Regions from separate parts of the Massilia scottii genome, predicted to be linked through region 3. Evidence: predicted binding sites of a transcription regulator. Region 3 holds the regulator's gene; each other region holds the start of a gene.
The links. Region 3 encodes HrcA, which represses chaperone genes, less so after heat shock. Its sites were predicted from a motif close to TTAGCACTCNNNNNNNNNGAGTGCTAA; they were not measured.
Positions count from the first base shown of each region.

Region 1: the regulator HrcA is predicted to act here: its motif matches at 4,606-4,632, upstream of groES (co-chaperone GroES).
Region 2: the regulator HrcA is predicted to act here: its motif matches at 5,720-5,746, upstream of rpoH (RNA polymerase sigma factor RpoH).

Region 1 is NZ_JAVCWM010000007.1:134,217-141,725, forward strand. Features, by position in the region: gene RBA41_RS11815 (glucokinase) at 1-340, shown strand, start outside; gene RBA41_RS11820 (hypothetical protein) at 359-883, opposite strand; gene RBA41_RS11825 (2-hydroxychromene-2-carboxylate isomerase) at 923-1,552, opposite strand; gene RBA41_RS11830 (OmpA family protein) at 1,952-2,389, shown strand; gene groL (chaperonin GroEL) at 2,480-4,126, opposite strand; gene groES (co-chaperone GroES) at 4,204-4,494, opposite strand; gene RBA41_RS11845 (DUF904 domain-containing protein) at 4,998-5,207, shown strand; gene RBA41_RS11850 (cell division protein ZapA) at 5,204-5,515, shown strand; RNA gene ssrS (6S RNA) at 5,560-5,740, shown strand; gene RBA41_RS11860 (EVE domain-containing protein) at 5,838-6,302, shown strand; gene RBA41_RS11865 (ATP-binding protein) at 6,366-7,509, shown strand, end outside.
Region 2 is NZ_JAVCWM010000006.1:132,273-139,781, forward strand. Features, by position in the region: gene RBA41_RS10075 (MerR family transcriptional regulator) at 213-1,154, shown strand; gene ftsY (signal recognition particle-docking protein FtsY) at 1,289-2,440, shown strand; gene RBA41_RS10085 (cell division ATP-binding protein FtsE) at 2,447-3,121, shown strand; gene ftsX (permease-like cell division protein FtsX) at 3,118-4,038, shown strand; gene RBA41_RS10095 (Rpn family recombination-promoting nuclease/putative transposase) at 4,126-5,145, opposite strand; gene RBA41_RS10100 (hypothetical protein) at 5,268-5,417, opposite strand; gene rpoH (RNA polymerase sigma factor RpoH) at 5,872-6,771, shown strand; gene RBA41_RS10110 (PEP-CTERM sorting domain-containing protein) at 7,017-7,509, shown strand, end outside.
Region 3 is NZ_JAVCWM010000015.1:91,600-99,108, reverse strand. Features, by position in the region: gene RBA41_RS20960 (hypothetical protein) at 1-498, opposite strand, end outside; gene RBA41_RS20955 (HAD family hydrolase) at 746-1,462, shown strand; gene hrcA (heat-inducible transcriptional repressor HrcA) at 1,580-2,596, shown strand; gene fur (ferric iron uptake transcriptional regulator) at 2,627-3,055, opposite strand; gene RBA41_RS20940 (outer membrane protein assembly factor BamE) at 3,146-3,706, shown strand; gene dapB (4-hydroxy-tetrahydrodipicolinate reductase) at 3,756-4,565, shown strand; gene RBA41_RS20930 (MotA/TolQ/ExbB proton channel family protein) at 4,574-5,230, shown strand; gene RBA41_RS20925 (ExbD/TolR family protein) at 5,241-5,678, shown strand; gene RBA41_RS20920 (barstar family protein) at 5,665-5,991, shown strand; gene RBA41_RS20915 (VOC family protein) at 6,046-6,408, opposite strand; gene RBA41_RS20910 (helix-turn-helix domain-containing protein) at 6,481-7,248, opposite strand; gene RBA41_RS20905 (hypothetical protein) at 7,313-7,509, opposite strand, start outside.

The DNA.
Region 1 (7,509 bases), on a different contig from region 3:
CCTGTTCACGCTCGCGGCCGAACTGCTCAAGCCGGGCGATGTGGTCATTGCGATTTCAAATTCCGGGCGCTTGCCCGAACTGCTGGCCGCCGTGGATGCGGCGCGCGCCGCCGGCGCCGATGTGATTGCGATGACCAGCAGCGGCTCGCCCCTGGCCAAGAAGGCCACGGTGTGCCTGGCGGTCGATCATGCCGAAGACAGCACCAGCTTCCTGTCGATGATCTCGCGGATCATGCAGCTGCTGCTGATCGATATTCTGTCGGTCGGGATTTCGCTCGGCGCCGATGGGCAGCCCGACGGCGGCAACCGCCACACGCAGATTTCGCACCTGGGCGGGTAGGGCACCCGCCGGCATCGATCAAGGCGGCGGAGCCGGAACCGGAGCCGGGCCAGTTTCGGTTGGCGCGGGCACTGCATCTTTAGCAATGCGCTCCATCGGGCGCGTTTCGGCGCGCCACTGGGCCAGCGTCAGCTGGCGCTCGTCGTTCATGTCGTCGACCAGAATCTCGTCGCCTGTGGCGGCAACCAGAAAAGTCTCCCAGCGATGCGCCGCATCCTTGCTGTTTTCGACGAAGCTCAGGGTCCAGTAATTTTTGCCGTCGATGACCTTCGTCGCGGTCTCGTCGTCGAGCACCGCACCATGCGCGGTTCCGCCCGAGGCTTTCTCGATATGCGCCGACCAGGCTTTCAGTTCCGGCAGCGCCATCAGCGCATCGATCGCCTGCGCCTTGGTGCGCGCCATCTGCGCCGCCGGCCTGGCGCTGGCGGCAACCGCGGTCGGCGCATGGGCCGATTCATGGTACCTGTGGTACACCACGGCGCCCGCGGCGACCAGGGCGATCATGGCAAACAGCAGGACTACTTTTTTCGACGATCCGGACATAGATGTGGGCTGCAAAGGCACGTTGATGTTGTGGTCATACTACGCCAAAACTATACGGGGAGCAACATGGCCAGCGGCCCACGCAAGGGCATCCTCCAGCCGGTCGTTTCCCCAGAACATCTCGCCGCGGGCGAAGAACATCGGCGCGCCGAACACGCCGCGCCGCATGGCTTGCTCGCCCTGGTCGCGCATGGCCAGCTTGTTTTCGTCGGTGCCGGCGCCGGCGATCAGGGCGGCGGCGTCCAGGCCCAGCGCGGTGAGCACCTCGCCGACCAGGGCCGCGTCATCGATCTCGCGGTCCTCGACGAAATTGCATTGCATGATGCGGCGGCAAAACGCGCCGATCCACGCTTCGCCGGCACCAAGCAGGGCGACGCGCAGCGGCAGCAGCGCGCGCCGCGGAAAGGTGCCCGGCTGCGTCCACGGCAAGCCGTATTTATCGCACTGGCGCTGCATGTCGCGCCACACGTAGGCGCCTTTTTCCTTTTGCAGCACGAACGGCGACGTGGTCCAGCCCAGCGTCTTGAACACGGGCCCCAGCAAAAATGGCTTCCACAGCACGCGCACGCCCTGCGCGGCGGCCAGCGCCTCGATACGCATGGTACTCAGATAGCTGTAATTGCTGCCGAAATCGAACCAGAATTCGATCTGCGGATCATTGGTAAGCATGGCGTCTCCCTGCACGGTTAATCGTAAATCACGAGGCAGCGCGCTTCGATGCTCACGCGCGGCGGCACGCCGGGCGGCGTCGTAGTTCTGCCATGGCTGGCCGGGCGGCGGTTCGCAGGCATCGTTGAACGGGCTGGCGGCCGGCGGATGCATGTAGGCCAGCGTGGCTTGGATAGATGCTCATGCGCCGCCCGACCGCCACGAAACCGCGCAGCGGCTCCATCCTGGCCGCCAGGGGAACCAGAGAATCCACCATGCGCGCTCCTCATGCAAAACGCCAGCATACCAGCGCCCGCCGCCAGGGATGGCATTCCTACCCGGACCGGAGCATATAGCTTGTCAATCAGGCAAGTTCGCGTTACAGTCGTCGCTCCACTTCACTCGGGGAAGGTGTTTGCTATGCGGCACATTTTGACCGCGCTTGCGGTTTGCATGGCGTGTGCGCTGCCGGCCATCGTGCGCGCCGAACCGGCCAAGGTCCAGTTCGCGACCGAAGTATTTTTCGACAGCGGCAGCGCGCGCCTGTCGGCCGATGCGGTATCGATTCTCGACCAGGTGGTCAGCAAGAGCAGCGAACTCGAGCCGGAGTTGATCATGGCCATCGGCCACACCGATGCGCTGCTCAGCGACGCCAGGGCCCAGACGCTGTCGGTCCAGCGCGCCGAAGCGGTAAAAAAATACCTGGCCGACAAAGGATTCGAGCGCATCCGCATCTACACCGAAGGCAAGGCCAAGCGCCTGCCCGTCGCCGGCAACGACACGCGCGAAGGGCGCGCCCGCAATAACCGGGTCGAGGTGCAGCTGGTGGGGCCGCGCGCCGGAGCCGCCGAGCACTAATATACAGACGTAAAAAAGCCTGCAAGGCGCGGACCTTGCAGGCTGTTCGGTGACAGCGGAGGCGGACCAGCCGCGCTCCGTATCAGGCAATTACATCATGCCGTCCATGCCACCCATGCCGCCCATGCCACCCATGCCGCCCATGCCGCCAGCTGGCTTGTCTTCAGCCAGTTCGCATACCATGGCGTCGGTGGTGAGCATCAGGCCAGCGATCGAGGCTGCGTTTTGCAGTGCCGAACGGGTGACTTTCGCTGGATCCAGAACACCCATTTCGACCATGTCGCCGTAGGTGCCGTTCGCTGCGTTGTAACCGTAGTTGCCGGTGCCGGCCAACACTGCTGCAACAACCACCGACGATTCTTCGCCAGCGTTTTGAACGATCATGCGCAGTGGCTCTTCCATGGCGCGCAGGACGATCTTGATGCCGGCTTCCTGGTCAGGATTGTCGCCCTTGACCTTGATGTTGGCACGAGCGCGCAGCAAGGCAACGCCGCCGCCAGGAACGATGCCTTCTTCCACGGCAGCGCGGGTTGCGTGCAGTGCATCTTCAACGCGTGCTTTCTTTTCTTTCATTTCGACTTCGGTGGCTGCGCCAACCTTGATCACTGCAACGCCGCCTGCCAGCTTGGCAACGCGCTCTTGCAGTTTTTCACGGTCGTAGTCCGAAGTTGCTTCTTCGATCTGGACGCGCACTTGCTTGACGCGCGCTTCGATCGCTTCCGCCTGGCCGGCACCGTCGATGATGATGGTGTTTTCCTTGCCCACTTCAACGCGCTTGGCTTGGCCGAGTTCTGCCAGGGTGACCTTTTCCAGGGTCAGGCCGACTTCTTCAGCGATCACCTGGCCGCCGGTCAGGACAGCGATGTCTTCCAGCATGGCCTTGCGACGGTCGCCGAAGCCTGGGGCTTTGACTGCGCAGGTTTTCAGGATGCCGCGGATGTTGTTCACAACCAGGGTGGCCAGTGCTTCGCCTTCGATGTCTTCCGCGATGATCAGCAGTGGACGGCCGGCTTTGGCGACTTGTTCCAGGATCGGCAGCAGATCGCGGATGTTCGAGATCTTCTTGTCGCACAGCAGGACGAACGGGCTATCCTGGATGGCAACTTGCTTGTCCGGGTTGTTGATGAAGTACGGCGACAGGTAGCCGCGGTCGAACTGCATGCCTTCGACGATGTCGAGTTCGTCGTTCAGGGACTTGCCGTCTTCAACGGTGATAACGCCTTCCTTGCCGACTTTTTCCATCGCTTCAGCGATGCGCTCGCCGATCGAGTAGTCCGAGTTGGCGGAGATCGCGCCAACCTGGGCGATTTCCTTGGTGGTGGTGCATGGCTTGGCGATCTTGGCCAGCTCTTCGACGGTGGCGGCAACTGCCTTGTCGATGCCGCGCTTCAGATCCATCGGGTTCATGCCGGCGGCAACGAACTTCATGCCTTCGCGCACGATGGCTTGTGCCAGCACGGTCGCGGTGGTGGTGCCGTCGCCGGCGTTGTCGCTGGTGCGGGAAGCAACTTCCTTGACCATTTGCGCGCCCATGTTCATGAGCTTGTCTTTGAGTTCGATTTCCTTGGCGACCGATACACCGTCCTTGGTGACGGTCGGCGCGCCGAACGAGCGCTCGAGCACCACGTTGCGGCCTTTCGGGCCCAGGGTGACTTTGACTGCGTTGGCCAGGATATTGACGCCTTCAACCATTTTGGCGCGCGCTGCGTCGCCGAATACTACATCTTTAGCTGCCATGTTTATTTTCTCCGTTGTGCGTAGATTTCTATCGCGTGGAATTCTTAATGAAAGGTCGTGCGCGGACTAGTTGAGAATCACTTGACCAGGACGGCCATGATGTCTTCTTCACGCATCACCAGCAGCTCTTCGCCGTCGACTTTGACGGTTTGGCCGGAGTATTTGCCGAACAAGACGCGGTCGCCGACTTTCACTTCCAGCGCGCGTACTTTGCCGTCATCCTGGACTTTACCGTTGCCGACAGCCAAGATTTCGCCTTGATCCGGTTTTTCAGCAGCTGCGTCAGGAATGATGAGGCCGGACGCAGTTTTGGTTTCCTGGTCGAGACGCTTGACGATAACGCGATCGTGCAATGGGCGAAGGTTCATGCAAAACTCCTTAATATTCAGTGGTTTAGTAGCTATTGGTCAGGACCGCCACAGGCGTTCCCGGTGTTTCAACATGTCTCGCGGTGTTGCCGCGGAGACTAGAAAGAGTTGTTAGCACTCTCTACTAACGAGTGCTAATTATAGGGACGGTCAAGGTGTTTTTCAAGGCGTCCTGTTGACTATTTAACAGACGAGCTTGATCTGGCGCAAACCGCGGGCCCGCCGCGGCGCCTTAAACTGGAGAGATCTCAACGGTGCGCGCTGGTGCGGTTACGGCATGCGGCGGATATGCCGGCGCGACTTCCGGTTTGCGCTCCGTGGGAAAAGGCGGTGATGAATCGGCCCGGCCGCGGCCGATTCGGCCGGGCGCTATTACATCCCCTTACATCAATCGTCCACCCCTGTTACTGATTCGGTTGACGGACTTTCCTTCACACCCCTATAGTTACGGGATGATTTCTGAATTCGACGAACTATCCGACAAAATTGACCGGCTTGCCGCGTTGACCCTCTCACTTCGCAGCGAGAACGCGCAACTGCGCCAGACCAATGCCGAACTGCGCCAGTCGAACATGGCGCTGTGCGCCGAAAACGAGGAATGCGTGGGGCGCATGCACGAAGTGCAGCGCCGGCTCGAAACCTTGCTCTCGCAAATGCCCGATCCGAACGCACCGGCTGCGCCGCTTGTACAGCATGATGAGGTTGCACAATGACCGAGCTCAATGTCACCATCATGGGAAGCGCGTACCGCCTCATGTGCAAGGAGGGCGAGGAGCGCACCTTGCTGGAAGCGGTGAGCTATCTTGACGGGAAAATGTGCGGCTTGCGCGATTCGGGCAAGGTCAAGGGAAATGATCGCATCGCCGTCATGGCCGCGCTCAGCGTGGCCGCTGAATTCCTGTCGGTGAAAACGCCGCAAGGACCGCTTTCCGAAATGTCGATTTTGGAAGTCAAGCAGAAACTCGGCGACATGCACACGGTCCTCGATAACGCCCTGACCCCCCAGGAAAATCTGTTCTGAGGCTAATTTCGTTTGACATGACGGCACATCGGAGTAAACTCCGTCTCACCCTGCGGTGTTCGCGATTGCCATATATTCCTTGAACCATTTATGTGCACCGGTTGCGGAATTTTGTTCGATGGGAGTGAGCGTCGCTTGTCCGACGAACCCGAAATTGGACTAACTGCGACCACCTTGAACCATTAGGTTCGGGATGCCGGCAAAAACGGCACAGGCGGGGCTCTGATTTTCATAAGCGGTTGCAAGCATTCGGTGCGCAACCGTTTTTTTATGGGCGCGCGCTTTTGTCCGCCAATGGCGACGCGCCGATGGAGTGGCATACATGGCTTATTGGTTGATGAAGTCCGAACCGGACGAAGTGAGTATCGACGACGTGCTGGCCGCGCCCGATCGCACGCTGGCCTGGTTCGGCGTGCGTAATTACCAGGCGCGCAATTTCCTGCGCGACGCCATGCGCGAAGGCGACCTGGTGCTGTTCTACCATTCCAGCTGCGCCGAGCCGGGCATCGCCGGCATCGTCGAGGTGTGCTCGAACGCTTATCCGGACGCCACCCAGTTCGACCCTGCCAGTCCGTATTACGACCCCAAGGCCACCCGCGAACAGCCGCGCTGGATCAGCGTCGACGTGCGCGCCGTGCGCAAGACCGCGCTGCTGAGCCTGAAAGAGCTGCGCACCATTCCCGCGCTGGCCGGCATGCGCCTGCTGGCCAAGGGCAGCCGCCTGTCGGTCATGCCGGTCGAGCCGCACGAATGGCATGTCATCGACGCCTTGCTCGGCCGGACTTAGCAAGCTGTACCTTATCGGCAACAGGGTGTGCCGCGGCCGGGGCGGCAATGCTATGGTGTATTCATGCCCCCCGAAAACAGCGAACGTCCGCGCTACCGGTTCCGTGCCAGCCATATCGCTTCGCTGTTTGGCGGGTTTCTGGTGCTGGCCATCCTTGCCTCGCTTGGCGCAGCCAGCTGGACAGCGCGCGAACAGACCATCAAGGAATGGCGCAAGCAACTGAGCAATCTGTCGCTGGTGCTGGCCGAACACATCGGGCAGCAAGTGACATCCGCATCCCTGGTCCTCGACAGCGTCGCCGATTCGGTGCAGACCGCCGGGGCCGACAGCGATGCCAGCTTGCGCGATCGCATGAGCAGCCAGGCCGTGTTTCTGAGCATGCGCGACAAGGTGCGCGGCCTGCCCCAGGTGGACGTGGTCACCATCGTCGCGGCCAATGGCGACGTGGTCAATTTCACCCGCTCCTGGCCGGCGCCCGCCATCAACCTGGCCGACCGCGATTACTTCACGGCGCATCTGCGCAATCCCGGGCAGGGCATGTTTTTCAGCAAGCCGGTGCGCAACAAGGGTAACGGCGAGTGGACCTTTTACCTGAGCCGCCGCCTGAATGGCCCCAGGGGCGAATTTATCGGCATTGTGCTGGCCGGTTTCTCCTGCGCCTCGCTGAGCGACTTTTACCAGCGCATCACGCTCGGCGAGGGCGCCAGCATTTCGCTGTACCGGCGCGACTTTACCCTGCTGGCGCGCTGGCCCCACGTCGATGCGCTGATGGGCCAGATCAACCGGGGCGGCTCGTCCTACCAGGTGATCGAGCAGATGCACAAAAGCGATGACGTGATCCTGACCTCGGCGCCGCGCTTCTCGCAGGATCGCAAGAACGTCACGCGCCTGGGCGCGCCGCGCCTGGTGGAGAATTACCCGCTGATCGTCAACCTCACCATCACCGAAACGCTGATGCTGGCGCGCTGGCGTGAATTCAATGAAGCCCGCATCCTGCTGGCGGCGCTGGCCAGCCTGGCGGTGGCGGGCGCGTCCGTGGTGCTGTTGCGCCTGTTGCAGCGGCGCGAACGCGACCTCGCGCTGACCCGCCACCTGATGGACAAGGCCGATGCCGCCAACCGCGCCAAGTCCGACTTCCTGGCCATGATGAGCCATGAAGTGCGTACCCCGCTGACCGCGATCATCGGGTTTGCCGAGCTGCTGGGCA
Region 2 (7,509 bases), on a different contig from region 3:
ATGACAAACTGAACTGTCATTGATTTATACGTCGTGGGTAGGAAATTGGATTCAAGAAACACGATTTATTACCAAGCAGGAATATCAAGAGGCATGGCATCATGTGGCGCCGGCGGCGACCAGCGAAAACAAGCTGATACAAAGAGTAGTTTTTTGTTTACTATTTCGACTTACAATCGGGACGATGTCCTGAACAAACGATGAATGCGACAATGAGCCAAGCACAGACCACTGCCGTCTTCAGCAGCATCAGCGACGTGGAACGGGACACCGGCATCCCCAAGGAAACGCTGCGCGTGTGGGAACGGCGCTACAACTTTCCGCAGCCGCAGCGCGACGCCAACGGCGAGCGCCTGTATCCGCTCGACCAGGTGGCGCGCCTGCGGGTGGTCAAGCGCCTGCTGGACATGGGTTACCGGCCCGGCAAGATCATGCATCTGGACACCGAAGAGCTGAGCAGCATGGCCAGCAAGTCCGGCACCGGCACCATCGCGGCCGACGCCGACGATCCGGTGCTGCGCCAGTGCCTGGTCATGATCAAGGCGCACCAGATGCACGAGCTGCGCCAGAAAATGGCCCAGTCGCTGCTGCAACTGGGCTTGCGCCGCTTCGTGCTGGAACTGGTGGCGCCGCTGACCACGCTGGTGGGCGAAACCTGGGCCACCGGCGGCCTGGCCATTTTTGAAGAACACCTGTTCGCCGAACTGCTGCAAAGCGTGATGCGCAACGCGATCTTCGCGGCCAACCAGCAGACCGGCCAGATCGACGCCGCCCCGCGCATCCTGCTCACCACCGTGCCCCAGGAACGCCACGGCCTGGGCCTGCTGATGGCTGAAGCGCTGTTCGCGCTGGAAGGGGCGCACTGCGTCTCGCTCGGCGTGCAGACGCCGCTGGCCGATATCGTCGAGGCGGCGCGGGTGCAGCGCGCCGATATCGTGGCGCTCTCGTTTTCGAGCGTGATGTCGCCGCGCGCGGCGGTCGACAATGTGGTGGAGCTGCAAAACCGGCTGGGCGCGAGCGTGCAGGTGTGGGCCGGCGGCAGCTGCGCCGCGCTGGCCCGGCGCCAGCTCGGGCCCAACCGCGTGCTCGACCTGCACGACATCGATGCGGCGGTGGCGCGCTGGCGGGCCCGGAACAGCGCGCTTACCGCTTAGGCGGGCAAGCAATCGACGCTGCCGGCCAGCCCGCCAGGGGAAACCCGGCCCTGCTCTGGTAAAATACGCGGCATCGATTTCGTCGTGCCCGGCGCCGCCGGGCATCAGCATGCTGCGCCCTCCACCACACTCCCATGTTTAGTTTTTTTAAGAAAAAACCGCCCGCTCCCGATCTTCCGCCGCCACCGCAGAGCGCTCCGCCTCCTCCGGTAGCGGCCGTGCCCGCAGCAATCGTGCAAGCCGCGGCCGCGCCGGACTTGCCTGCGGCCGCAGCGCCGTCGCGCCGCTACGGCACCACCTCGACCTTCGTCGCGCCGGCGCCGCTGCCCGCCTTCGGCAGCGAGCTGATTCCGGAAACCGCCGAGCGCCTCGGCAACGATGCCGACAGCAAAAGCTCCTGGATGGCGCGCCTGAAAGCGGGCTTGTCGAAAACCTCGAACAACCTGAGCCTGCTGTTCGTGGGCGCGCGCATCGACGAAGACCTGTACGAAGAGCTGGAAGCGGCCCTGCTGATGTCGGACGCCGGCATGGACGCCACCGATTTCCTGCTCACCGAGCTGCGCCGCAAGGTAAAGGAAGACAAGCTGCTCGACGCGGCCGCCGTCAAGGCCGCGCTCAAGGTGCTCATGACCGACATGCTGCGCCCGCTCGTCAAGCCGCTCGAACTGGGCCGCCACGAACCGCTGGTGATGATGATCGCGGGCGTGAACGGCGCCGGCAAGACCACCACCATCGGCAAGCTCGCCAAGCACATGCAGAAGTACGAGCAGTCGGTGCTGCTGGCCGCCGGCGACACCTTCCGCGCCGCCGCGCGCGAGCAATTGATGGTCTGGGGCCAGCGCAACAACGTCACCGTGATCGCCCAGGAATCGGGCGACCCGGCCGCCGTGGCCTTCGACGCCGTGCAGTCCGGCAAGGCGCGCAAGATGGACGTGGTCATGGTCGACACGGCCGGCCGCCTGCCGACCCAGCTGCACCTGATGGAAGAATTGAAAAAGATCAAGCGCGTGATCGGCAAGGGCATGGATGGCGCCCCGCACGAAGTGCTGCTGGTCATCGACGGCAACACCGGCCAGAACGCCCTGGCCCAGGTCAAGGCCTTCGACGATGCGCTGCAGCTGACCGGCCTCGTGATCACCAAGCTGGACGGCACCGCCAAGGGCGGCGTGCTGGCCGCGATTGCCCGCACGCGCCCGATTCCCGTGTATTTCATCGGGGTCGGCGAAAAAATCGAAGACCTGCAACCGTTCAGCGCCGACGAATTCGTCGAGGCGTTGCTGGGATAAGCGTCCATGATCGAATTCCGGTGTGTCTCCAAAACCTACTCGGCCGACGCCACCGCCCTGCGCGAAGTGAACCTGAACATCGCCCGCGGCGAGCTGGTCTACCTGGCCGGTCCGTCCGGCGCCGGCAAGTCGACCCTGCTGAAGATGATCGCGGCCATGGAGCGCCCCACCTCGGGCAGCGTGCTGGTCAACGAGCAGGATATCGGGCGCATGAAAAACGCCAGCCTGCCCTACCTGCGGCGCAACCTCGGCCTGATTTTCCAGCAGCAGCGCCTGCTGACCGACCGTTCGATCCTGGCCAACACCATGCTGCCCCTGCTGGTCACCGGCGCGTCGAAGGCCGAGGCCGAACTGCGGGCCCGCGCCGCGCTGGAAAAAGTCGGGCTGGAAGCACGCGCGCTGGCGCGGCCGCTCGAACTGTCGGGCGGCGAGCAGCAGCGCGTGGCGATCGCCCGCGCCATCGTCAACCGGCCCCAGATCATCCTGGCCGACGAACCGACCGCCAATCTGGACCGCGCCAGCGCCGACAAGGTGCTCGACGCCCTGCGCGCCTTTCATTCGGTGGGCGTGACCTGCCTGATCGCCACCCATGACGAACTGGTGCTGTACGACGCCGCGCGCCAGGGCAGCGCGCGCGTGATCCGGCTCGACCAGGGCAGCGTGGCGGGAGACGCCACATGAAGCGCTGGTTCCGCCAACACGGTTTCGCCATCGGCTCGGCGCTCGGCCAGCTGGGCAAGTCGCCGCTCAGCTTCCTGTTCAATGTGATCGTGGTCGCCATCGCGCTCACCTTGCCGTTCGCGGGCCTGACCCTGCTCGACAATGTGCGGCCGATGTCCGAGCAGCTCTCGGTCGAGCCGGAAATCAGCGTCTTCACCAAGGCCGAGACCACGCGCGAGCAGGCGCAGGCGCTGGAACCGGCCATCCGCGCGATCCTGGCCGACCCCAAGTCGCGCATCATGTTCGTCTCGCGCGAACAGGCGCTCGACAGCCTGAAAAGCAAGAACGGCCTGGCCGATGTCCTGACCACGCTGGGCGAAAATCCCCTGCCGGACGGTTATGTCTTAAAGCTCGACAGTTTCCGCAGCGTGAGCGAAGCGGGCAGCGTCGACGCCATCGCCGAGCGCCTGCGCGTGCTGCCGGGCGTGGACGCGGTGCAGGTCGATTCGGCCTGGGTCAAGCGCCTGGCCGCCCTGCTGCGCGTGATGCGCCTGATCCTGCTGCTGCTGGCCGTCACCCTCGGCATGGTGGTCATTGCGGTGGTGTTCAATACGATCCGCCTGCAGGTGCTGACCCAGCGCGACGAAATCGCCGTGAGCAAACTGATCGGCGCGACCGACGGCTTCATCCACCGTCCCTTCTATTACACCGGGGGTCTGCTGGGCTTGTGCGCCGGCGGCGTGGCGCTGGGCGCGGTGACCTTGTCGCTGCAGCCGCTCAATACGGCCATCGGCGAGTTCGCGCGCCTGTACGGCTCGTCCTTCCAGCTGGCGCCGCTCAATCCGGTGGCGATGGGCGTGCTGCTGGCGGTGAGCGCCGCGCTCGGCCTGGCCGGGGCGGTGCTGTCGGTGCGCAGGCACCTGGCGCGCCTGCGCTAGGGCGGAAATGTCGCCAGTGAGGATCTGCCTGGCCTGAATCACGCGCCTCACGGCGCGACCGCCGGCCTCGCTCATGCCATGGCCGGACTAAGTGGATGCCGCGCCATCGTCAAACACCGCCTGCAAGCTGGGCGTACTGAGACTGCGCTCGAACCACTGTTCAAGCTCTGCCTGAGTGGCCCGGGCGATACGCTGCGCTGCCGGCGCCGGCAAGTCGCCGAACCGGCTGCGCAACAGGCTGCCCAGCATCCCGCGAAGGGCAATGACTTGCCCTTCCGCCTTGCCTTCCGCCTTGCCGTCTTCCTTGGCCTTCTCCGCCAACGCGAATCCCTTTTGAAAGCCGATCTCCTCGAGCTGCTCGGCCCAAGTTGCAAGTTTGTCTCCCATGTCAGCATCCTCCTGCGCGCTATCAACCATGAACAATCCGGAATTGCCGGTTGCGCGCGCCAGCAAACCGTTCACCCACACCTGGACCGAGCGCCGCAGGCTGGCCTGGGGCGCTTCCTTGAACCACGTCGCCAGCGCAGGCAAGACCTTCGTTGAGACATCGGGAAAGAGTGAAAGTTCAAGCCGGAACAGCAGCGCCAGCAAGCTGGCATTCGCTTCCAGCGCCGTCCTGTCCAGGCGCTGCTGGTCGATCAGTACGTAGCGCTGGGTTGGCTGGAATGCCGCCAGCTCGGCGGGCGCTTGCATGAGGAGCCCGGCCAGCTCCGTGCTGGCGCTCCAGTGCGGCGAGCCGTTGTAGAACACCAGCGGCAGCACCGGCGGCAACAGCAAGCCAGGGGACAATTCGTGGCGCTTGACCAGGTCCTGGTACAGTAAACCAATGTAGGTTTGCATGCGCAATGCCATCCAGCGGTCCACGCCGGATTGGCATTCGAGCAGGATGTACACGTACAAAAACTGCTGGCCGACCCGCACGCGCCAGACAATGTCATCCTGGCGCGCCGACAGGTGCTCGCTCACATACGCCGGATTGACCCGTTCGAACGCCGACAGCGCGACCTCGTCGAGCAGCTTGAAGGAAGTAAAATCCGTGATCAGTTCGCGCACCAGTTCCGGGTGGGCGAACAGCGAGCGGTATCCGAGGTCGTGAAGGGCGGGCATGGCGCATTGTAGCGAGCGTCCCTGCCCACCCTTTGCGCTGCCTCAGACGCGCGCGCCGGCGCTTGAGCGGCTCCCTTGCCTCTGTTTCCGCAATAAACCTCCCGTCCCGCCGGAGTAAGCGACTACTCATGATAACGGTGCCGGTGCCGCCGTCGAGCGTGTCGTTGTCCGGACAGAACGTCAATGCCGCCCTTTCCGTTCACCGCTTCCGGCGCGGCCCCGCCATACAGATAGTTGTCATTCTCGCCGCCAGCCATGATGATGGGATTCATGCTGCCTTTCGACAGCGGAGAGAGAGATGATGTTTTAACGAAAAGATTGCATTTTATCCATACGCGGCCCTGACTTTTTACGAGCGCATTGCGTGTGTAAACGAACAGAGGCGGCCGCCATGATCGGCGACACTGGGACCGGACGCAAATACTGCGCCGGTGCAAACGCATGGCGATCCGGCGCACCGCAAATTTGATCTGTATCAAGGCTCAAATAGTAGCCTCCACTAGAGTGAAATCTGCAAATTTATGGTTGCCTTGAAGTAATAACATTTCGCTATCACTGCCATAAATTCTCGGCATTGGCACTCAACACGAGAGAGTGCTAATATAGGGTCTTGCATGGCGGGGAATCCCCGAAGCCACCGCTGGCATCAGACCGCAACAGCCGCCCCGGACCCGCATCCGGCCCGGGCATTTGATGATGCAGCACAGACACTCTACGAGGAAATACATGATGACGTTGTCCGCACAATCCGCATTGGTTCCGACCGGCAATCGTGCTTTAGGACTCGGTTTCACCGGCAATCTGGGCAATATCGACGCCTATATCTCGGCGGTGAACCGCCTGCCGATGCTGACCCACGAGGAAGAGATTTCCCTGGCACAGCGCCTGCAAAAGAATAACGATCTCGCCGCCGCGCAGGAGCTGGTGCTGTCGCACCTGCGGCTGGTGGTGTCGATCGCGCGCGGCTACCTCGGCTACGGCCTGCCGCACGCCGATTTGATTCAAGAAGGCAATATCGGCCTGATGAAGGCGGTCAAGCGTTTCGATCCGGACCAGGGCGTGCGCCTCGTGTCGTACGCCATGCACTGGATCAAGGCCGAAATGCATGAGTACATCCTGAAGAACTGGCGCCTGGTCAAGGTCGCCACGACCAAGGCCCAGCGCAAGCTGTTCTTCAACCTGCGCAGCAACAAGCAGGGCCTGGACGCCATGACCCCGACCCAGATCGATGCGCTGGCCAAGCTGCTCGACGTCAAGCGCGAAGAAGTGATCGAGATGGAAACGCGCCTGTCGGGCCGCGACATCGCGCTCGAAGCGCCGACCGACGACGAAGATGACAAGTTCTCGCCGATCGCCTACCTGTCGTCGGACCTGTCCGAGCCGACCAAGGTGCTCGAAGCCGAACAGGTCACGCGATTGCAATCCGAAGGGCTGGAAACGGCGCTGGGCAAGCTCGACGCCCGTTCGCGCCGCATTGTCGAAGCGCGCTGGCTGGCCAACGACGACGGTTCCGGTGCCACCCTGCACGCGCTGGCGGACGAATTCGGCGTCTCCGCCGAGCGCATTCGCCAGATCGAAAGCGCTGCCCTGAAGAAAATGAAAGGCGCGTTGTCGGCTTATATCTGAGCCCGCGCACGCCTGGCGCCCCCGCGCCGATGCCGCCTGGTGTAGACTAGGCGGCATTTTTTTCGTCGGTACACATCGTCAAGCTTGTACAAGTCAATACACTTGATTACATATTTATAATGCGAGTTTGACGTATCATGCATACCGTGCCGGTGTCTGAGCGCGGCAACAACATGGGCCCCGAGCGCTGCCCCGCGCGCCGTCACCGCCTTTTTCACAGCTAAACATGAATAGGTAGTCTGCAAATGAAATACTTAACATGGACGCGAAGCCTGGCCGCCCTGCTGCTGGCGCCCGGCCTGGCCGGCGCCGCGCCGGCCCTGATCGAGTCCCCCACCCTGAATAACGTCAGCAAACGAACCGCGTACCACGCCGGCATCGAGCTGGCCGACAACCGCGTTCTCGGCCAGCTCGGCCTGGGCGACGTCGGGCGCGCCATGCACCTGCGTCCCGCCGACGCGCTGCTCGGCGATGTCGACCTGGGCGGCGCCATCAGCGCCTATGCCAACGGCAATGTGGCGTCATGGGGCGGATCGGACGCGCGCCACAGCTACCCGGAAGTGCGCGCCAGCTATGCCAAGCAAGCGCGCAGCAGCTTCGGCGCCGCCAATGCGCGGCCGAGCGTGGCCTCGCAGTCGGTCCCGGAACCGGAAACCTATGTCATGCTCGCCGTCGGCGTGGCCGTCATCGTCCTCACGCGCGGCACCCGCAAGCGCCTGCAGGACAGCCTCGACACAT
Region 3 (7,509 bases):
GGCCAGGGTTTCGCCGACCTGGCCGAGCTTGTCTTTTTTATTTTCAGCCAGCTGGGTCATGTTGAATTCGGTGTTGTTGGCGGGAATACTCAGGCGATGATCGCCGTTGATGATGACCAGCGGGCCGCTCGTCAGGCCGGTGATCTTGCCTTTAAGGTCGTGCGGAATCAGGGTGCAGCGCACGATGATCCGGCCGACGCCGTACACGCTCGACTTGCCCTTGCCGTTTTCCACGCTGCAGGTGGCGTTCGATGGTGGCGACTTGACGGTGATGTCGAATTCGGTATTGTTGGCGATCAGGTCTGGAAACACGAAGCCGGTGGCGTCCGGTTCGATCTTGAGATCCGGGCCGCCCTTGTTTTGCAGCACCAGACCGGACACGGTCACATTCGTCACGGCGCCGCCCAGCTGCACGGTGCCATCATCGTCGCCGCCGCAAGCGGCAAGACTCAGCGCGCACGACAGTGCCACGGCGGAACGCAGGTACAGATTTTTCATACTTTCTCCAAAACGAATGCGGTAAGGTGGGAAGGCTGGGCCGCCGATGGACAGCCTGATGTGGACGTCATTTTAGTGCATTTGTTAACGCGGCGGCTCATTGCCTTGTATCGGTGTGTAAGGCGTCGCCTTGGCGCGTCGCCTTGGCGCGCCGCCTTGGCGCGCCTTGACACACCGGCAGGCGCGACGATTGATTTTCGGCGCCGCCCTCGTTATGCTGGAACCTGACCCACTACCGAGCCAGAACATGAGCACCACGCCGCGCCGCGCCTGGCCCAAAGCCATCCTGTTCGACCTGGACGATACCCTGTGGCCGATCGCCCCGGTCATTTTGCAGGCCGAGCAAACCCTGCACACCTGGCTGCACAGCAACGCGCCGCGCGTGGCCGAGCGCTTCACCATCGACGCCCTGCGCCAGGCGCGCCTGGCCCTGTTGGCCCAGCAGCCCGAGTTCGAGCTCGACCTGGGCGCGCTGCGCCGCGCCGGCCTGCTGTCGGCGTTCGAGGCGGCCGGCGAAGACGCCGCCAAGGTCGAGCAGGCCATGGTCCATTTCTATGCGGCGCGCAATGCCGTCATTCCCTATGACGACGTGGTGCCCGGCCTGCTGCGCCTGAAAGGCCGCTCCCTGCTCGGATCGGTTACCAACGGCAATGCCGATTTGCAGGCGATCGGCCTGTCGCACCATTTCAAGGTGTCGGTGGCGGCCAGCCAGTTCGGCCGCGCCAAGCCGGACGCGGCCATCTTCCTGGCCGCCTGCGAGGAACTCGGGGTCGACCCGGCCGATTGCGTGTACGTCGGCGACGACGTGCTGCTCGACGTGCAGGGCGCCCAGCGCGCCGGGCTGCGCGCGGTCTGGCTCAACCGCACCGGCAGTGCGCGCCACCTCGAACACGGCGTGGTGCCGGACGCCATCTGCCGCAGTTTCGACGAGCTGCTCGACTGGCTCAAGCGCGAGCACGATTGAGGCGGCCGGGACGCGCAGTCGACATTACTGCACACCGCGCCTGCGAACGTGCATAATAAGGGGATCAGCACTTGTGCTTGCCCTTGTCTTTGTCCTTACTGCACCCCACCTAGAATCATGCAACTCGATACCCGTGCGCAAACGCTGCTCAAAGCCCTGGTCGAACGGTACATCGCCGACGGCCAGCCGGTCGGGTCGCGCGCGCTGTCGAAGATTTCCGGACTCGACCTCTCGCCCGCGACCATCCGCAACATCATGGCCGACCTGGAAGAGCTGGGGTATGTGGCCAGTCCGCACACCTCGGCCGGACGCATTCCGACCCCGCGCGGCTACCGCATCTTTGTCGATACCTTATTAACTGTACAACACCTGGACGAGCACGCGGTCGACGGGCGGCTGCGCCTGCCGGCCCAGCAGCCGCAAAAGATGATCGCCAACGCGGCGCAAATGCTGTCGTCGCTGTCGCAGTTCGCCGGCGTGGTGCTCAGCCCGCGGCGCGAATCGGTGTTCCAGCAGATCGAATTCTTGCGTTTGTCCGAAAAGCGCATCCTGCTGGTGATCGTCGATCCGCGCGGCGACGTGCAAAACCGCCTGCTGCTGACCGAGGCCGATTACACCCCGGCCCAGCTGGTGCGCTCGGCCAATTACATCAACCAGAATTACGGCGGCCTGTCGTTCGACGACGTGCGCACGCGCCTGACCAGCGAATTGCGCCAGTTGCGCGACGATATGGGCAGCCTGATGCAGGCCGCGGTCGAGGCCGGCAGCGAAGCGATGGCCGACCAGTCGGACGACATGGTCATTTCCGGCGAGCGCAACCTGCTCAGCGTGTCGGACCTGTCGTCGAACATGACGTCGCTGCGCCAGATGTTCGACATGTTCGAGCAAAAAACCGGGCTGATGCAGCTGCTGGACGTCTCGAGCAAAGCAACCGGCGTGCAGATCTTCATCGGCGGCGAATCGAACCTGGTGCCGATGGATGAAATGAGCGTGGTCACGGCACCGTACGAGGTCAACGGCAAGATCGTCGGCACCCTGGGCGTGATCGGGCCGACCCGCATGGCGTACGAGCGCGTCATTCCGATCGTGGACATCACGGCCAAGCTGCTGTCGAACGCGCTCAGCCACTCCTAGGCGGCGCGCGTTGCCGGCATCAGGCCGGGATCAGGTTTTGTGGGGGCAGGCAGGCTTGACGCAGTTGCCGTAAATCGCCAGCGCGTGCTCGGCAATCTTGAAGCCGCGCTCGACCGCCACCTTGTGCTGGCGCGATTCGATTTCTTCGTCGTAGAACTCTTCCACGCGGCCGCAGTCGAGGCACACCAGGTGATCGTGGTGCGAACCGGCGTTGAGCTCGAAAATCGCCTTGCCGGTTTCAAAATGGTTGCGGTTGAGCAGGCCGGCCTGCTCGAACTGGGTCAGTACGCGGTACACGGTGGCCAGGCCGACATCCATATTATCGGTCAGCAAAATCTTGTAAACATCTTCCGCTGTCAGGTGGCGCACCTCGCTGTTCTGGAAAATCTCGAGGATTTTCAGACGGGGCAGGGTGGCTTTCAGGCCGCTGGCTTTGAGGTCGCTAGGATTGTTACTCATGTTTGTTACTCGTATATTGGCGTAGTGCTTTATCATATAGCGTTTTAGACGGAGGTGCCTAGGCTTCCGTACAACGATTTGAGGTCCTCTATGCCTGTCGATACTGCCGTTTTGCACCGTTTTAGCTTGCGCGCCCCGCTCGTGGCGGCCCTGGCCGGCGCCGTTCTGAGCCTGTCCGGCTGCGCCATGTTCGGCGGCGCCAAGGATCCCGTGGTCCCGGTGAACGCCTCGCCCGGCGACGGCGCCCAGACCGTCCAGGCCAGCAAGCTGCAGAAGTTCCTGTGGATTTTCTCGCCGTATCGTCCGGACATTCAACAAGGCAACTTCATCTCGCAGGAAATGCTGACCCAGCTCAAGGTGGGCCAGACCCGCGAACAGGTCAAGTTCCTGCTCGGTACGCCGCTGCTGACCGACATCTTCCACGCCGACCGCTGGGACTTCCCCTTCTATCTGGCGCGCGGCGATGGCGAGCTGACCAGCAGCCGGGTGACGGTCTACTTCAAGGACAACAAGGTCGAGAAATTCGACGGCGGCAATCTGCCGACCGAGAAGGAATACATCGCCCGTATCGCCGGTCCGACCAAGGTGGCCGCCAAGGAAGCGCCGAAGCGGGAAGAAGCCGGTTCGGCCTCGATCAAGATCAACAAATAAGTTTTTCAATACACAGCACCAGCGCACGGGCGGCACGAGGGTCGGCACAATGAATCAGATGAAAATTGCAGTAGCGGGCGCCGACGGGCGCATGGGACGGATGCTGGTCGATGCGGTCGCGGCCGCTCCCGACGCGGTGCTGGCCGGCGCGCTCGGCCTGGCCGGTTCGCCGTCGATCGGCCAGGACGCCGGCGCCTTCGGCGGCCATCCGGGAGGCATCAGGATCGAATCGGACCTGGCTGCCGGCCTGGCCGGGGCCGACTTCCTGATCGATTTTACCCGTCCCGAAGGCACGCTCAAGCATCTGGAATATTGCGCCGCCCACGGCATCAAGCTGATCATCGGCACCACCGGTTTTGATGACGCCGGCAAGGCCGCGATCGCCGCCGCCGCCGAAAAAACCGCGATCATGTTCGCGCCCAATATGAGCGTGGGCGTGAACGTCACCCTCAAGCTGCTCGAACTGGCCGCCAAAAGCTTTGCCGAAGGCTACGACATCGAAATCGTCGAAGCGCACCACCGCCACAAGGTCGATGCGCCGTCCGGCACCGCCCTGAAGATGGGCGAAGTGATTGCCGACGCGCTCGGGCGCGACCTCAAGGAATGCGCCGTCTACGGGCGCGAAGGCGTCACCGGCGAGCGCGATCCGTCGACCATCGGCTTCGCCACCATCCGCGGCGGCGACATCATCGGCGACCATACCGTGCTGTTTGCCGGCACCGGCGAGCGCATCGAAATCAGCCACAAGTCCAGCAGCCGGGTCAGCTACGCCCACGGCGCCTTGCGCGCCTGCCGCTTCCTGGCCGACAAGGCGACCGGCTTGTACGACATGCAGGACGTGCTGGCACTCAAGGACTAGGCGGCGTCATGCCACCGGTCAATCACTTCAGCGTCGCGCGCTACTGGGAACAGGGCGACGCGATCAGCCACGCGGTGGCGTACGTGCTGATGCTGATGTCGCTGGTGAGCTGGTTCTTCATCCTGTCCAAGGCGCTCAGCACTTGGCGCGTGCGCCGCGCGGCGCCGGCGCTGGACGCCTTCTGGGGCGCACCCAGCCTGCAAGACGGCATCGCCCTCCTGAGCCTGGCCGACCGCGAGCGCATTTATGTGCCGCTGCCCGCGCAAGGGCTGGCGCATGCCGGTGGCGCCGCCACCCTGGCCGGCGAAATGAGCAAGGATGAACAGATCATCCGCGTGCTGCGCCAGGAAATCACGCGCGCCACCCATCGCATCGAAAGCGGACTGACCGTGCTGGCCTCGATCGGCGCCACCGCCCCGTTTGTGGGGCTCCTGGGCACGGTGTGGGGGATTTATCATGCGCTGTCGAATGTGCCCGCGGCCGGCATCGTGCAGATCGACAAGATCGCCGGGCCGGTGGGGGAAGCCCTGATCATGACCGGCTTCGGGCTGGTGGTGGCCATTCCCGCCGTGTTGGCGTATAACGGATTGAACCGCCTGAACCGGCTGACCCTCGCCGAACTCGACGGATTTGCCCACGATTTGCATTCCTACTTCAGCAAATAAGGGGAACGGCATGGCATTCGGCAGCTTCAATCCATCGCGCCAGCAGTCGATGATGAGCGATATTAACGTGACCCCGATGGTCGACGTGATGCTGGTGCTGCTCGTCATTTTCATCATTACCGCGCCCATGTTCACGCATGCGGTCAAGCTCGACCTGCCGCGCGCGCAGGCTGCGGCGGCGCAGCAGCAGCCGGACACGGTCACCATCGCCATCGATGCGGCCGGCGTGCTGCATTGGGGCGAGCAGCAGGTCGATGCGGCCGGACTCGATGCGCGCCTGCTGCAGGCCGCGCGCCAGGCGCCGCAGCCCGAACTGCAGCTGCGCGCAGACAAAAACACCCGTTACGAAGTCGTGGCCCAGGTCATGGCGGCGGCGCAGTCCCGTGGGCTGAGCAAGCTGGGCTTCGTGACCGATCCAAAAAAGGAGAAACAACATGGCCAGCGCTGAACTCAATGGTGCCTCGATCCTCGGCTGGGATACCTTTCATTCCGAAAGCCGCGCGGCGTTCGGGTTTCCCGAGTTTTACGCCAACACGATGGATGCCTGGGTCGATTGCCTGAGCTATCTGCGCGACGAAGACGGCATGACCAAATTCCGGCTGAAACCGAACGAGGTGCTGGAAATCGTCGTCAAGGATGCGGCATCGATGCGCGAGCGCGTGCCCGACCTGCTCGAAGAGATGACCTTCTGCATCGCCGGCATCAACGAGCGCTATGAGGATTACGGCGAAAAGCCGGCGCTGGCGCTGGTGTTGCGCTGACCGGCTTCATGCTGCGCGGGCGGCGTGTGCCCGCGTACAGCTTGCGGATGGTGCTTAACGCACCTTCTTGAGGTCGAAATGGGGGTTGTAGATCAGCCCCAGCGTGTTGCCGAACGGATCCTTCAGCTCGACCACCTTGATCCCTTCACCCACGTCCTGGATGGCCGAGTGGATACTCGCGCCCAGGCCCGTGATGCGGTCGGCTTCCGCCTCGATATCATCCACGCCCCAGTACGCCACGCAGCCGGGCATGCCGGGTTCGCCCGGGTGCAGGCCCAGTTCGAAGCCGCCGATCTCGAAGCCGATATAGAACGGCTGATCGAAGTAGGGGGCGGTGCGGAACACCTCGGTAAACCAGGCCTTGGCCGCATCCATATCCTTGACCGGGTAGCAGACAGTACGCATTCCGTTGATCATGTTCGTCTCCTTGAGTGCAAAGCAGCATCCTGCCATGGGGTGCCGCGTTTGTATTGTAAAAATGTAAGGCGGTCAGGTCGGCGGCGTGCCGAACGATTCCGGCGTACTGCCCGACAACTGGCGAAATTCGTGGATCAGGTGCGGCTGGTCGTAATAGCCGAGATCGAGCGCGAGGCGTGCCCAGTCGAGCTGGCCTGTATGGGTGGCTGCGCGGATGCGCGCGCTCGCCTGGCGGAAGCGGCACACGCGCGCGAATTGCTTGGCGCCCAGGCCGACCCCGGCGCGGAACTGGCTGGAGAGGTGCTGGCGCGACACGCCCAGTTGCGCGGCCAGCGTGTCGATGCGCATGGTGCCGCCCGATTGTTCGATGGCGCCCACGGCCGCGTCGATCAGGCCGGGCGCCTTGATCGTCCCGTTACTGCGCAGGCGCCGCAGCAGCAGGCGTTCGACAGTGGTGACGGCGTCGACGTCGGAGAGCGTGCGCGACCAGATGGCATCGTTGAACTGGCGCACCGCCGCGCCGCCCCATAAGTCGTCCAGCAGCGGATGCTGGTCGGCCAGTTCGTGCAGCGGCATGGCGAAAAAATGGGCGGCGGCGCCCGGCTTGAAGCGGGCCGCGATGGTGCGTACAGGCTGGTGCACGGGAACATGGACGACCGTACTCATCATGCCGGACACCCGGCTTAGCGCGGCCACGTCCTGCCACAGGATATCCATGCAGTTATCGGGCAGCACCCGGTGCGTGACCGGCGTGGCGCCGGGCAGCACCTGGCAGGTCCACAGGCAGGCCAGGTAGGGCGCCAGCGCGGGGTGAGGCGGGTGTTCCTGGTAGAGGACCATGGTAGTGCCGGGCACGGGGCAAAAAGGCCATTTTACCCTGCGCACACCGTGCTTGAAGATGGCGTCATGGGAAGTAAACCCTGGCAAGAATCGCGCCGTTCATGACGATAAGAAGGCCAAGTACCCAGCGGTGCATGGCCAATGCATCTTTTACCGAGCGCAAGTCTGCAGCCATAATCTCGATCTTCGCGTTCAGATCGGCTCGAAGACCGTCGATCTTCGCGTTCAGATCGGCTCGAAGACCGTCGATCTTCGCGTTCA